3 regions of the Aquisalimonas sp. 2447 genome follow, and region 3 is predicted to be linked to each of the others. Evidence: predicted binding sites of a transcription regulator. Region 3 holds the regulator's gene; each other region holds the start of a gene.

Region 1 (4,206 bases), 1.9 Mb from region 3:
GTTCCGAAGGCCAGGGGGCGGCCGGGGCGCATGGCGATCTTCCAGAAGCCCACCTTGCCGAGCCGGTTCATGATCTGTTTGACGAAGTCTGCTTCACCCACGGAGACACCACCGGAGGTGATAATGGCATCGGCAAAGGATGCCGCGTCGGCGAAGGCGCGCTCCATGGTGTCCGGATCATCGCTGACCACGCCCATGTCTGTGGCCTCGACGCCCAGATGCTGCAGCATGCCGTAGAGGCTGTAGCGGTTGCTGTCGTAGATCTCGCCGGCGCGCAGGGTGCTGCCGGCGGTGCGTAGTTCATCGCCGGTGGAGAAGAAGGCCACCCGCACCCGCCGGTACACCGGCACTTCGACCAGACCCAGGCTGCCGAGCACACCCAGCTCCGCCGGTCGTACGCGTTGGCCCCGGCGCAGCACGACAGCGTCATGGCGCAAGTCTTCGCCGGCGGCGCGGACGTTCTGTCCAGGCGTTTCCCCTGCGGTAATCACCACCTGGTCGCCATCGACCCGTGTGTTCTCCTGCATCACCACGGTGTCCGCACCCGCTGGGATCGGGGCGCCGGTCATGATACGCACGCACTCGCCTTGCTGCAGGGTGGTCTCCATGGCCTGGCCCGCCAGAATGGTGCCGACGCAGCGCAATCCGCTGGTTCCGGTGGCGGGGATGTCGGCGCCGCGCAGTGCGTAGCCGTCCATGGCGGAGTTGTCGTGGAAGGGGACGTTGACCGGGGAGTGGATGTCGTGTGCCAGCACCCGGTCCAGCGCGTTACGCAACGCGACCTGTTCGACGCCGCGCACGGCCTGGATCTCACTGCTGATGCGTGCCCAGGCGGCGTCTACGGACAGGGACTGGGGATCGTGATCGCTCTGGCAGGACTGGTCGTTTTGAACTGTGTGATCGCTTTCGTTCATGATGCGCGTGTAACACCTGAATGGTTGCTAATGGCCAGCGGAGTAGATGATGAGTGATGATGCCCTGAATGTGCAGATCCGGAAATGCCTCAAGCAGTTCGGGGTCACCTCCCAGCAGGAGATTGAGCGGGCCCTGGAGCATGCGCTGGAAAGCGGCTCGCTCAGCGGGGATGAGAATCTGGGGATTCGCATGACCCTGGAAGTGGACGGCCTGGCGCTGAAGCACACGGTTTCCGGGCAGCTGCAGCTGGGCGAGGATTCCTGAACGGTTACTAACCTTCAAGGTTAGTAGTAATGGCCGGCGCTTGTGAGACAGAGCACGAGGTCACGCGGCCCAGATCAGGTGGCCGCTGTCACCGAAGCTGTAACCGCCCAGCTCCCGTGCCCGTTCCTGGCAGGCCGGCTCCAGCAGGGTCTCAAGGATCCGGCGAAGAAGAACCCGGAAGTAGACTCCCCGCGTCATGGCCAGATCCACCGCTTCCCAGCCCAGGGGAATGAAGGCCAGGCCGTGGCTTATGGCGGCGCCCCGACTCCCCGGCGCCGCATCCGCCTCATCCGCGGCGACGCGTGCCGCAGCCTCGCTCTCGGAAAGGGCGGTATGGTGGCTACGGGCGCGGACATGGGCGCTGTTCAAGCCGCGTTCCGCCAGGGCATCCAGCAGAAAACGGTCGCTGCCGGAGCCGTCCTGGCGCATGACCCAGCGTTCCAGGGTTGCGAAGGCTTCCTCTGCATCGCAACGTGCGTCCGGACGAACCATGAGTCCCTGCTCGCGGGCGAAGGCGCGAACCAGGATCCATTCCCGGTGCTGCGGGTGACTCCGCAGTAGCGCGGCATGCCGCCGGTGGCTTTCTGCCAGTGGTCCCCAGTGGATGCTGCACACGTCCGCCCGGCGGCGGGCCAGTTGGCACAGACCCTGGCGCGTCCCGGTGCCGGTGTAGCAGATCAGTGCCTGGTCCCCGGTGGCGGCGGTGACCGCCTCGCTGACAAAACGCAGCAGCGGGTCGCAGCCACCGACCACGGCGATGCGGTCGGTGAGTACCCCCCCGTAACTGGACTCCATCAGCCACTGATCCACCAGGTCTCTGGGAAACAGCCACTTGCCTGTGGCCTTGGTGGCCGGCAGGCGACCCTCGCCGGCCAGCGCGTAGATCTTCTTTTCGTTCAGTCGCAGATAGGCCGCCGTCTCGTGAACGTTCATGAAACGGGGCGGTTCTACGGCAGTGCCCGGTTGCCGCGAGTCAACTGCGGGGTGCCCGGTGGATTCAGGGCTCATGGGACCTCCTGCCTGGCCTCGCCAGTACCGCTGAACGGGGAGCCGCTGAGCAGCGTGCGCGTGGCGCCGCACGCCTGCATGGTGCGGGGCAATTCAAGAACCGTGCCCTCGGGGCGCCTGGCCGCATGGCGGCCAGACAAGCCACAGCGCATGGGGAGGTGGCTGTCCCGGTGGTACCGGTGAACTGGCGAGTGCGAGATGAAATGACCCAGTGGCGAAGGGGATTGGTGCATTGTGTCGCCATGGTTCCGTTCGCCGACGCGCAGGTGTGACGCGTCGCGACCGGCGGACGGTCCTCCTGGACGAAGGGAATCAGAGGCCTGGCCGACGTGGCGCCCGGATGAGGGGCGATGGCACCCTGCTTGCATTGAATAGCTGGAAAGACCGTGCGGTGAGGGCATTCAATGAATTCATTGCAGGAAGGCGCGAAACCGGCGTCCTATCATGGTGTGACGTCCATTCCAGTGGGGCTGATGATGGCCTCGGAGCAGGTCGACGGTCAGTGGCGCTCCCGGGTCGACGGCATCCTCTCCGGCGCCCGCTTTGAAGCGGCGCAACCGCAGCAGGAACTGGTGCGGGATGGTGAAGGCCTGCGCCTCTACCTGTGGAAAGGTTTCCGGCTGCACCTGCGCAAGCGTTACGTGGATGACTACGCGCTCAACATCCGCAATGATCCTCCGGCGGTGTTCGTGGTTGGTCGTTATGCCGCGCCCGGTGAGTTTCAGCCGTTCCTCGTCACCCTGAGCATGGACGAGGCGCAGAAACTCGACGCGCCGGAACTGCGGGATTCCCATGAGCATGTGGTGCAGGCGCCCATGCCACCGGAAATCTACCGTTGGCTGGAGGAGTTCGTGCTGGATCACTATGAGCCGCGCAAGCCCAAGGGTAAACGCCGGCGGGAGGAGTAATGCGATGACGGATCGCCCCCTTACCGACGACGAAAACGGTGGTGCCGTTGGTTTCCTGCAGCGTTGGTCCCGGCGCAAGGTGCATGGGGACGACGTGGAGGAAGCGCAGGAGCATCACGCCGAGGCGAGACCGGCCCCGGAGGATGCCGCAGGTGCGGACGCAGCGCCCGATGACCAGGGAGATGCCCGCATCGATCCGCGTACCGGCAAGCGCTTCGATGAGCTGACTGATGACGACATGCCGGCGCTATCGGAACTGAGTGCGGACTCCGACGTCAGCGCCTTTTTTGCCAAGGGCGTCAGTCAGGCCGTCCGGCTGGCTGCGCTTCGGACGCTGTGGCACTCCGCCAAATTCAACAAGGTGGACCTCATGGCGGAGTATTCCGGTGATTTCACCAACTACGAGAAACTCGGCAACGTCGTGACCCACGACATGCACCGGGCCGTGAAACGGGAGCTGGATCGCGCCCAAGAGCGCCAGGACGCCCTGGAGGCCAGTGCCCGCGAGGATGCGGAGGCCCGGCAGGCCGGCGTTGAGCGTCATGATAAGGCGTCGGATGATGCCCCGGAATCGGACGACCTGGGTCACAATGACCCAGGTGGGTCGCGGCATTCTGTATCAAATGGTCCCGTCGAAGGTGGTGAGAGGCCGCCGGAGTCCGGCGCCGAAGATGCAGAGGAGGCCCGTGAGGAGGAGTCACAAGGCTCCCGAGGGGGCGTATAACACTGTTTCTACGCTGATCCCCGGGAGCGGGTGCCTCAGGCCTGCGACGTTCCCGCTGGGTGCCGTCTGAATTGGTACGCAGCATGCATATTCAAACTGCAGACAGATCACAATAAGGGCGACTACAGCCTGGAGGAGAATGACTAACGAGATGTCGATGTTGCCGACCCTGGCGCTGCGCGATGCAGGCGTTGCCGGTGCCGCCCGGCGCGCTGCCTTGGAAGCGGTGCTTGCCCACGAGGCAGAAGCGACGTCCCTGGTGGGCTATCGCTCAGCGGGTTATGTGCTCATTGTCGGCTCTGCCGTCGACGGTCTGGAGTGCGCGGACCGTCTGCGCGGGCATCTGCACTGCACCGTGCTTGCCGACGCGCCGGCCCCCGGCGAGTT
Region 2 (4,206 bases), 1.4 Mb from region 3:
TGTGGATCACCGATCGTCTGCCGCCGCGGCCCAAGGGCCTGCGCGACATCCGCCCGACAACCGCCGTGGGGATCGGCATCGCTCAGGGCCTGTCGCTGATCCCCGGCATCAGCCGCAGCGGCATCACCATTGCCGCATCTCTGCTGTTCGGGCTGAAGCGGCGCTGGGCAGCGGAATACAGCTTTTTCCTGGCCATCCCCACCATCCTGGCGGCAACCCTGGTGCACTTCCTGGAGTTGCAGGCAGCCGGCGGTGCGACCCGGCTGGGCTGGATGGAAATGACGGTGGGACTGGTGGTCGCCGCAGTGGTGGGCACGTTCGCGCTGATGCTGGTGGTACGGCTGCTGTACCGTGCCAAGCTGCGGATCTTCTCCTGGTACCTCTGGCTCCTGGCCTTACTTGTCGCCTTCGGCGTCATCCCCATTACTCATTGAGCGGCGCGGTGGCAATAGTGACGACATACCTGGCCATTGCAACCGGCGGGGCCGTCGGCGGCGCACTGCGCTACCTGCTGGGTTCCCTGGTGGACCGTCGACATACAGGCCGGTTTCCCTGGGGGACGCTACTGGTTAACATCTCCGGCGCACTCGTGGCCGGCGCCCTGGCAGCGGCCTTTGCACAAGCGGGAACACTGAACACTACCGCGTCGGCCGCCCTGCTGATCGGCGTCTGCGGCAGCTACACCACGGTGTCTTCCTTCAGCCTGCAGGCTCTGACCCTGATGCAGTCCGGGCATGCCGGGCGCGCGGCACTCTATGTATTGCTCTCGGTGACCGGCTGTCTGCTGGCAGTGGCGGCTGGCCACGGTCTCGCTCTCAGCCTCGTGACCACGGGGGTCACAGCATGACCGCCAGCGGTGCCATGGCGGTGACCCTGGGCAGCGCCCTGGGCGCAGTCCTGCGCCAGGCCACCAGCGATGCTTTCGCCATCGCCGGGGCCGGCTTCCCTTGGGACACCCTGACCGTCAACGTCCTGGGTTCACTGATCATCGGCTGGCTCGCCGCACTCACGGTCGCGGAGTGCCGCCTGCCCCTGGGCGAGAATCGCAGGCTGTTTCTCATGGGCGGTGTCTGCGGCGGCTTCACCACGTTCTCGGTGTTCAGCCTGGAAACCCTGGCCCTGCTCCAGGCAGGCGCGTTGCCCCTCGCCATGGCGAACATTGCCGGCACCCTGATCGTTTGTCTGGGCGCCGTCTGGGTCGGCTTTGCCCTCGGCTCGCGCATGAACCATGGCCCCCGCCCCTGACCCATCCTCTGCACCACGCTGGCGCACGGATGCCAGCACCACCACCGCCATACGGGCATCTCCGCAAGGCACGAGGCTTGCAATGTCGTTACCGTGCAGTGACAAGCCACCAAGCAGCGGGTTGAACACCCTGGAGCATGCCCATGACGACCACAGTGATGCTGATTGATGAGTCCAGCGATCGAGCCGAGTGGTTGCGCGAGGCCCTGAACGATTCCGGCTACCGCGTTGTCGCCACCATCGCTCCCCACGAGGATCTGTATCAGCAGGTCAAGGAGATCGAGCCTGATGTCGTGATCATCGAAGCGGGCTCTGGCAAGCGTGACATTCTCGAGGGCCTCAGCGCGCGCACCCGCCGCTACCCGCGCCCGGTGGTTCTGCTCACCGAACACAACGACCCGGAGCTGATGAGCGAGGCCACGCGGGCGGGCATCAGCCCCTATGTCGTCGGTGGTCTGTCGGCCAGTGGCGTGCAGTCCATCATCAATGTCGCCATCAACCAGTTCCACGAGTTCGAAAAGCTGCGTAACGAGCTATCCGACACCCGGGCGCGGCTGGAGAACCAGCGCATCATGGAACAGGCCAAGTGCCTGCTCATGGAGCAGGATGGCCTGAGCGAGAACCAGGCCTATCACCTGCTGCGCAAGACCGCCATGGAGAAGAGCCGGGCCATCAGCGAGATCGCCCAGGCCTTCCTGCGCACCCGGGGCCGTGCCTAGTGTTTTGCATCGCACTCGGGTTAACGGACACCAGACGCGCACCAAATCCAGGCACGCCGCACCATGGCAGTGCATGATCTGAACCTCCAATCTCGCGAGGCAACCGTAAACCCCTGAACGCCAGGATACGAAAGTCCTGGCATGGGGTTTGCTATCCCACTCACGACAGCGGCAGAACCGGTCGTCGCCCCGAGCGACTCCCAATGGCGGGATGTACCGGCAACGCCACCGACCACCAGGCAGGGGTGCCGTCCATCGCACAAGCGATGGGGCACCCCTTTTTGTTTGCAGCAAAGAGGGCGAGACCATGAGCTTCAAATCCCTGGGTAATCCTTTCGACCCCGACACCGATCTGCGCCACGGCGCCGGCTGCTCCTGCACGAGCTGCCAGCCGGCGACCACGGCCGCCGACGAGGCCAAGGGCGACCCCACCCATGCCCATCAGCACGCGGCCACCGATGTCCCCGATGACCGCGAAAAGCTGATGGACCGGCTCATCGAGAGCGCGGTGGTGCGGGCCCTGTTTGCCCATCATGACCCCAGTCGCCGGCAGGTGCTGAAGATGATGGGCACCGGCACGTTCGCCGCCGCTCTCGGCTCCATGTTCCCGCTGGAAGCGGCCAAGGCTATGCTCAAGGATGATCTGGGTGAACCCGAGAAGAAGGACCTCAGTATCGGTTTCATTCCCATCACCTGCGCCACGCCCATCATTATGGCCCACCCCATGGGCTTCTATGAGCGCTACGGGCTGAACGTGGACGTCCGCCGGGAAGCCGGCTGGGCGGTGGTACGCGACAACTCCATGAACATGGAACATGACGCCGCGCACATGCTCACGCCCATGCCGCTGGCCATCACCATGGGTGCCGGCTCCAGTTCCATGCCCTTCCTGATGCCGGCCGTGGAGAACATCAACGGCCAGGCGATCACCCTGCGCATGGACCACAAGGACAAGCGCGACCCCAAGGACTGGAAGGGCTTCACCTTTGCCGTGCCCTTCGAGTACTCCATGCACAACTTCCTGCTGCGCTACTACGTGGCCGAGCATGGCCTGGATCCGGACAACGACATCTCCATCCGCGTGCTGCCGCCACCCGAGATGGTCGCCAACCTGCAGGCGGGCAACGTGGACGGGTACCTGGCGCCGGACCCCTTCAACCAGCGCGCGGTCTGGGACGAGGTGGGCTTCATTCACATGCTCACCAAGGAGATCTGGGACGGCCACCCGTGCTGCGCGTTCAGCACCAGTCGGCAGTTCGCGGAAGAGGCGCCCAACAGCTTCGGCGCCCTGTTCAAGGCCATCGTGGATGCCACCCACTACTCGTCGAACCACGACAACCGGGCGGAAATCGCGGAGGCGATCTCGGGGCGCAACTATCTCAACCAGCCCACCTCGGTGGTGGAACAGGTGCTCACCGGTCGCTATGCGGACGGTCTCGGCGAGGTGAAGAACGAGCCGGACCGCATCGATTTCGATCCCTTCCCCTGGCACTCCATGGGTGTCTGGATCCTCACGCAGATGAAGCGCTGGGGCTACATCGACGGCGATGTTGATTACAAGGGCGTTGCTGAAGACGTCTACCTGGCCACCGACTGCGGCAAGATCATGCGCGAACTCGGTTACGAGGCGCCGGATGTGACCTACAAGTCTCACACCATCATGGGCAAGGACTTCGATCCCGAAGAGCCGGAAGCCTATGTGGACAGCTTCGAGATCCGGAGGTCCTGATCCATGCTGACCAGCGAAAATCTCAAGGCGGCGCTGCTCAGCGTCGCCCTTCTCATCGTTCTCCTTGGTGCCTGGGAATGGAGCATTGAAGGGGCCATCGTGCCCATGGGCGATCAGGAACTGAGCGAGTACGAGCAGCTCACCGGGGGCAGTGGCGGTGGTTCCCGCATCCCGGCGCCGTCGGCGATCATCAGCCACGCCATCACGGAGCTCAGTGACCCGTTCTACGTGGCCGGCAGTAACGACATGGGCATCGGCGTTCAGCTGGCCCATTCCGTAGGCCGCGTGTTCGCGGGTTACTCCATGGCGCTGCTGGTGGCGATCCCGCTGGGCTTTCTCATCGGCATGTCGCCGATCATGTACAAGGCCCTCAACCCGTACATCCAGATTCTGCGGCCCATTTCGCCGCTGGCCTGGATGCCTCTGGCGCTGTTCCTGATCCGGGACTCCGGGGCGTCGTCGATCTTCGTGATCTTCATCTGCTCCATCTGGCCGGTGTTGTTGAATACCGCC
Region 3 (4,206 bases):
TACAACCAGCAGGCCACGGAGGATCGTCGCGCCGTGGAGGCGGAGGCGCCACGCATGGAGTATCACGCCGCCGGGCCGGAGCGCATCATTCTCCTGGAAGGAGCGCGCCTGGTGCAGGGGCGCAACACCTTCTCCGGCGAACGCATCGAGTACGAGGTCGCCGCCGACGTGGTGCAGGCCCGCGGCGAGCCCGATACCGGCCGCCGCGTGCAGATCACCCTTTTCCCGGACGACGAGGACGAGGAAGGAGACGACCAGTGAGCCTGCTGCGGGCGGAGGAGCTGACCAAGGTCTACCGGCGCAAGACGGTGGTCCACGGCGCGACCATCGACGTGGCCAGCGGCGAGGTCGTCGGGTTGCTCGGACCCAACGGCGCCGGCAAGACCACCTGCTTCTACATGGTGGTGGGGTTGGTCCAGGCCGACGGTGGCCGCATCCTGCTCGACGACAACGACATCACCGACCTGCCCATGCATGTGCGCGCCAGACGCGGCGTGGGGTATCTACCCCAGGAAGCATCCATTTTCCGCAAGCTCACGGTGATGGACAACCTGTTGGCGATCCTGGAGACGCGCCCGGAACTGGACCGCAAGCAGCGTCGCGAGCGCGCCCAGGAACTGCTCGAGGAGTTCAGTGTTGCCCACCTGCACGACCAGACCGGCATCAGTCTCTCCGGGGGTGAGCGCCGCCGGGTGGAAATCGCCCGCGCCCTTGCAGCCAACCCGCGCTTCATCCTGCTGGATGAACCCTTCGCCGGTGTCGACCCCATCTCGGTGCTGGATATCCAGGCCATCATCCGCCACCTGGCGGAGCGGGACATCGGCGTCCTGATTACCGATCACAACGTGCGTGAAACCCTGGGCATCTGTCAGCGCGCCTATATCCTCGCGCAGGGAGAAGTCATTGCCAGGGGCAGTTCCGAAGAGGTCCTTGCCAACCGCAAGGTGCGCGAAGTGTACCTGGGGGAGGAGTTCCGGCTGTAGACGCGACCCGGGTCCCGCTGAGACAACATGCCGTCACGCAAGTATCGCGCCAATGTTCTAACGCGGGCCTGAGTCGGTTACGATGGGAGACATGGATAACACCAGCATTCACCGAATCCGGTCCGAGCAGCTGCCCACGACGGCGGCGGGAGACCCGCGTTGTCGATGAAACAGTCGCTACAACTCAAGCTCGGACAGCAGCTCACCATGACCCCCCAACTGCAGCAGGCCATCAAGCTGCTGCAGCTCTCCACGCTTGAGCTACGCACGGAAATCCAGCAGGCGCTGGACTCCAACCTGATGCTGGAACCCGCCGACGATCTCGACGAGTCCGACGATGCCGAACTCGACAGCAGCGGCAACGCGGACGGCGAAGACAGCCAGAACAACGCCGAAGACGGCGGCGAGCGCACGGAGGCTGCCGAGAACCGGGAGCATGCGGAGTCCACAGAGGCTGCCGCAAGCGAGGCTACCGGCGCGGAGATAACCACCGACAGCGGCGAACCGGAGCTGAGCACGGAAAACCAGCAGAGCGATATCCCCGAAGACCTGCCGCTGGACTCCGACTGGAACGACATCTACGACGGCAGCACCTCGTACAGTGCCGCCGGCAGCGACGATGAACAGCGGGAAACCTGGGAAAACCGTACCGCCGGTGACGGTGGTGGCCTCCACGAGCACCTGTTGTGGCAGGCCCAGCTCTCCCATTTCAGTGATCGCGACATGGCCATTGCCGAGGCCATCATCGACGGCGTCCGCGACGACGGTTATCTCGGCGTCAGCATCGAGGACATCTGCGCCTCGGTGTCTTCGGACGAGCCGGTGGAGGCCGATGAAGTCGAGGCGGTGCGCCACCTGATCCAGCGCTTCGACCCGGTCGGCGTGGCCTCTTTGGACCCCCGCGAGGCGCTACTGGTCCAGCTGGACCAGTTTCCCGACGACACGCCCTGGCTGAACGAAGCACGGCTGCTCGTGGACCGCCACCTGGATCTGCTCGGCAGCCGTCAGGTCAGCCAGCTGACCCGCAAACTGAAGATCAGCGAGGGCGAGCTGGGCGAGGTGCTGGCCCTGGTTCGCTCGCTTGACCCGCGCCCCGGCTCGCAGATCAGTAGCGCACCGGCTGAGTACGTCATCCCCGACGTCTATGTGCGCAAGGAGCGTGGTGCCTGGCGGGTCGAGCTCAACCCCGAAGCCGCCCCCAAGATCCGGGTGAACAGCTACTACGCCGGGCTGGTGAAGCGCGGCGACCAGGGCAGCGACAACTCCACCATGCGCCAGCACCTGCAGGAGGCCCGCTGGTTCATCAAGAGTCTACAGAGCCGCAACGAGACCCTGCTCAAGGTCGCCACCTGCATCGTCAACCACCAGCAGGAGTTCCTGGAGCACGGCGAAGAGTCCATGAAACCTCTGGTGCTGCGGGAGGTGGCCGAAGAGGTGGAAATGCACGAATCCACCATCTCGCGCATCACCACCCAGAAGTACATGTACACCCCGCGGGGCACCTTCGAGTTCAAGTATTTCTTCTCCAGCCATGTGCACACCGTCGACGGTGACGAGTGCTCGGCGACCGCCATCCGTGCGCGCATTCGCCGCCTGATCGGCGACGAGGATCCGCGCAAGCCGCTCAGCGACAGCAAACTTGCGGAGATTCTCAAAAACGAGGGAATCGATGTGGCGCGACGGACCGTAGCCAAGTATCGTGAATCCATGTCCATTGCCTCGTCCAACGACAGGAAACGCATCGCCTGAGCTCCGGGATGCACGATATCCCGGCCCGAGCGGGCGCCATCAAGGAGGCCTTATGCAGATAGACGTCACCGGGCACCACATCGATCTCACCGACGCCCTGCGGGATTACGTGCAAGCGAAGATGGACAAACTGGAACGCCATTTCGACAATGTCGTGGATGTCCACGTCATCCTGACCGTGGAGAAGCTCGTCCAGAAGGCCGAGGCCACCATGAAGCTCAGTGGCGCCAAGCTGTACGCTGACGCCAGCGCCCAGGACATGTACGCTGCCATTGACGGTCTGGTGGAGAAGCTCGACCGCCAGGTGAAGAAGCACAAGGAAAAGGTCACCGATCACCGCCGCAACGAAGGGGCTCAGGCCAAGGCGGCGGGTGAAGGCGACGAGGACTGACACCCTGCGCCGGTGGCCTTTCCGGCCACCGGCGATAACGGACGCCGCAGCCATGACCCTGCGTGGAACAGCATGATCAAGATTGCCGACCTGATCACTCCGGACCGTGTCGCCTGTGACGTCGACGTCACCAGCAAGAAGCGCGGGCTTGAAGTCCTCAGTGACCTCGTTGCCGCCTCCGACCCCGCGCTGTCCGCTCAGACCATTTTCGACAAGCTCATCAACCGCGAGAAACTCGGCAGCACCGGTCTCGGGCACGGTGTTGCCCTGCCCCATGCGCGCATGGACGGCAACGAAGCGGCGGCAGCGGCATTCATCCGCACCGGCGATGCCATCGACTTCGACGCCTTCGATGGTGAACCGGTGGATCTCCTGTTCGCCCTTGTGGTGCCGGAGCACTTCACCGACGAACACCTGCAGATCCTGGCGCGGCTGGCGGAAATGTTCAGCGACGCGTCGTTCTGCAACCGGCTTCGGAATGCACCCGACGCCCAGGCCCTGTTCCAGTTGCTCACGGAGTGGGAGTCGGGCGCAGGACAGGCATGACCCGCACCGGGAACACCACCACCATTCCGGGCGTGCTGGTCGCCATCCATGGGGACGGCATCCTGCTGCAGGGCGACAGCGGCATCGGCAAGAGCGAACTGGCTCTGCAACTGCTGGACCGCGGCCACCAGCTGGTGGCGGACGACAGCGTCACCGTGGCCGTTCGCAACGGTGTCCTTAGCGGCCATGCACCGAGCAGCCTGGCGGGGATGCTGGAGATCCGCGGCCTGGGCCCCTGCCCGGCGGACGTTCTGTTCGGGCACAATGCCATCCGCCCGTCGGCGGCGATCACCCTGGTGGTCGGTCTCTGCCGACCCAAGGACTGGCTGGACTGGCCCCGGCTCGCCCCCGTCCGTGACGCCATCACCCTGGCCGGCATCCTGGTCCCCCGGGTCCGGCTGCCGGTGGCACCGGAACGGCCTCTGGCGCTGGTGGTCGAGGCCCTGGCCCGACTGCATGGCAGCGGCCATCTGCAGAGCGAGACCGAGCATGCATGAGCAGACACGCCTGATCATCGTCAGCGGCCTCTCGGGCTCA

Evidence for each region. Region 3 encodes sigma-54, which starts transcription at its own class of promoters, with help from an activator protein. Its sites were predicted from a motif close to TGGCANGNTNCNTGCTT; they were not measured.
Region 1: a site for sigma-54 is predicted at 2,539-2,555, ahead of KU884_RS05730 (DUF3305 domain-containing protein). Genes of this name have one in related genera too.
Region 2: a site for sigma-54 is predicted at 2,102-2,118, ahead of KU884_RS07980 (CmpA/NrtA family ABC transporter substrate-binding protein). Genes of this name have one in related genera too.

What each region holds. Positions count from the first base shown of each region.
Region 1 is NZ_CP050695.1:1,228,301-1,232,506, forward strand. Features, by position in the region: gene glp (gephyrin-like molybdotransferase Glp) at 1-914, opposite strand, end outside; gene KU884_RS05720 (DUF6494 family protein) at 964-1,179, shown strand; gene KU884_RS05725 (helix-turn-helix transcriptional regulator) at 1,240-2,187, opposite strand; gene KU884_RS05730 (DUF3305 domain-containing protein) at 2,592-3,095, shown strand; gene KU884_RS05735 (DUF3306 domain-containing protein) at 3,100-3,819, shown strand; gene KU884_RS05740 (4Fe-4S binding protein) at 3,959-4,206, shown strand, end outside.
Region 2 is NZ_CP050695.1:1,694,810-1,699,015, reverse strand. Features, by position in the region: gene KU884_RS08000 (undecaprenyl-diphosphate phosphatase) at 1-434, shown strand, start outside; gene crcB (fluoride efflux transporter CrcB) at 452-847, shown strand; gene crcB (fluoride efflux transporter CrcB) at 844-1,245, shown strand; gene KU884_RS07985 (ANTAR domain-containing response regulator) at 1,389-1,964, shown strand; gene KU884_RS07980 (CmpA/NrtA family ABC transporter substrate-binding protein) at 2,272-3,693, shown strand; gene ntrB (nitrate ABC transporter permease) at 3,697-4,206, shown strand, end outside.
Region 3 is NZ_CP050695.1:3,090,967-3,095,172, forward strand. Features, by position in the region: gene lptA (lipopolysaccharide transport periplasmic protein LptA) at 1-261, shown strand, start outside; gene lptB (LPS export ABC transporter ATP-binding protein) at 258-983, shown strand; gene KU884_RS14635 (RNA polymerase factor sigma-54) at 1,149-2,732, shown strand; gene hpf (ribosome hibernation-promoting factor, HPF/YfiA family) at 2,785-3,123, shown strand; gene ptsN (PTS IIA-like nitrogen regulatory protein PtsN) at 3,196-3,669, shown strand; gene KU884_RS14650 (HPr kinase/phosphorylase) at 3,666-4,166, shown strand; gene rapZ (RNase adapter RapZ) at 4,159-4,206, shown strand, end outside.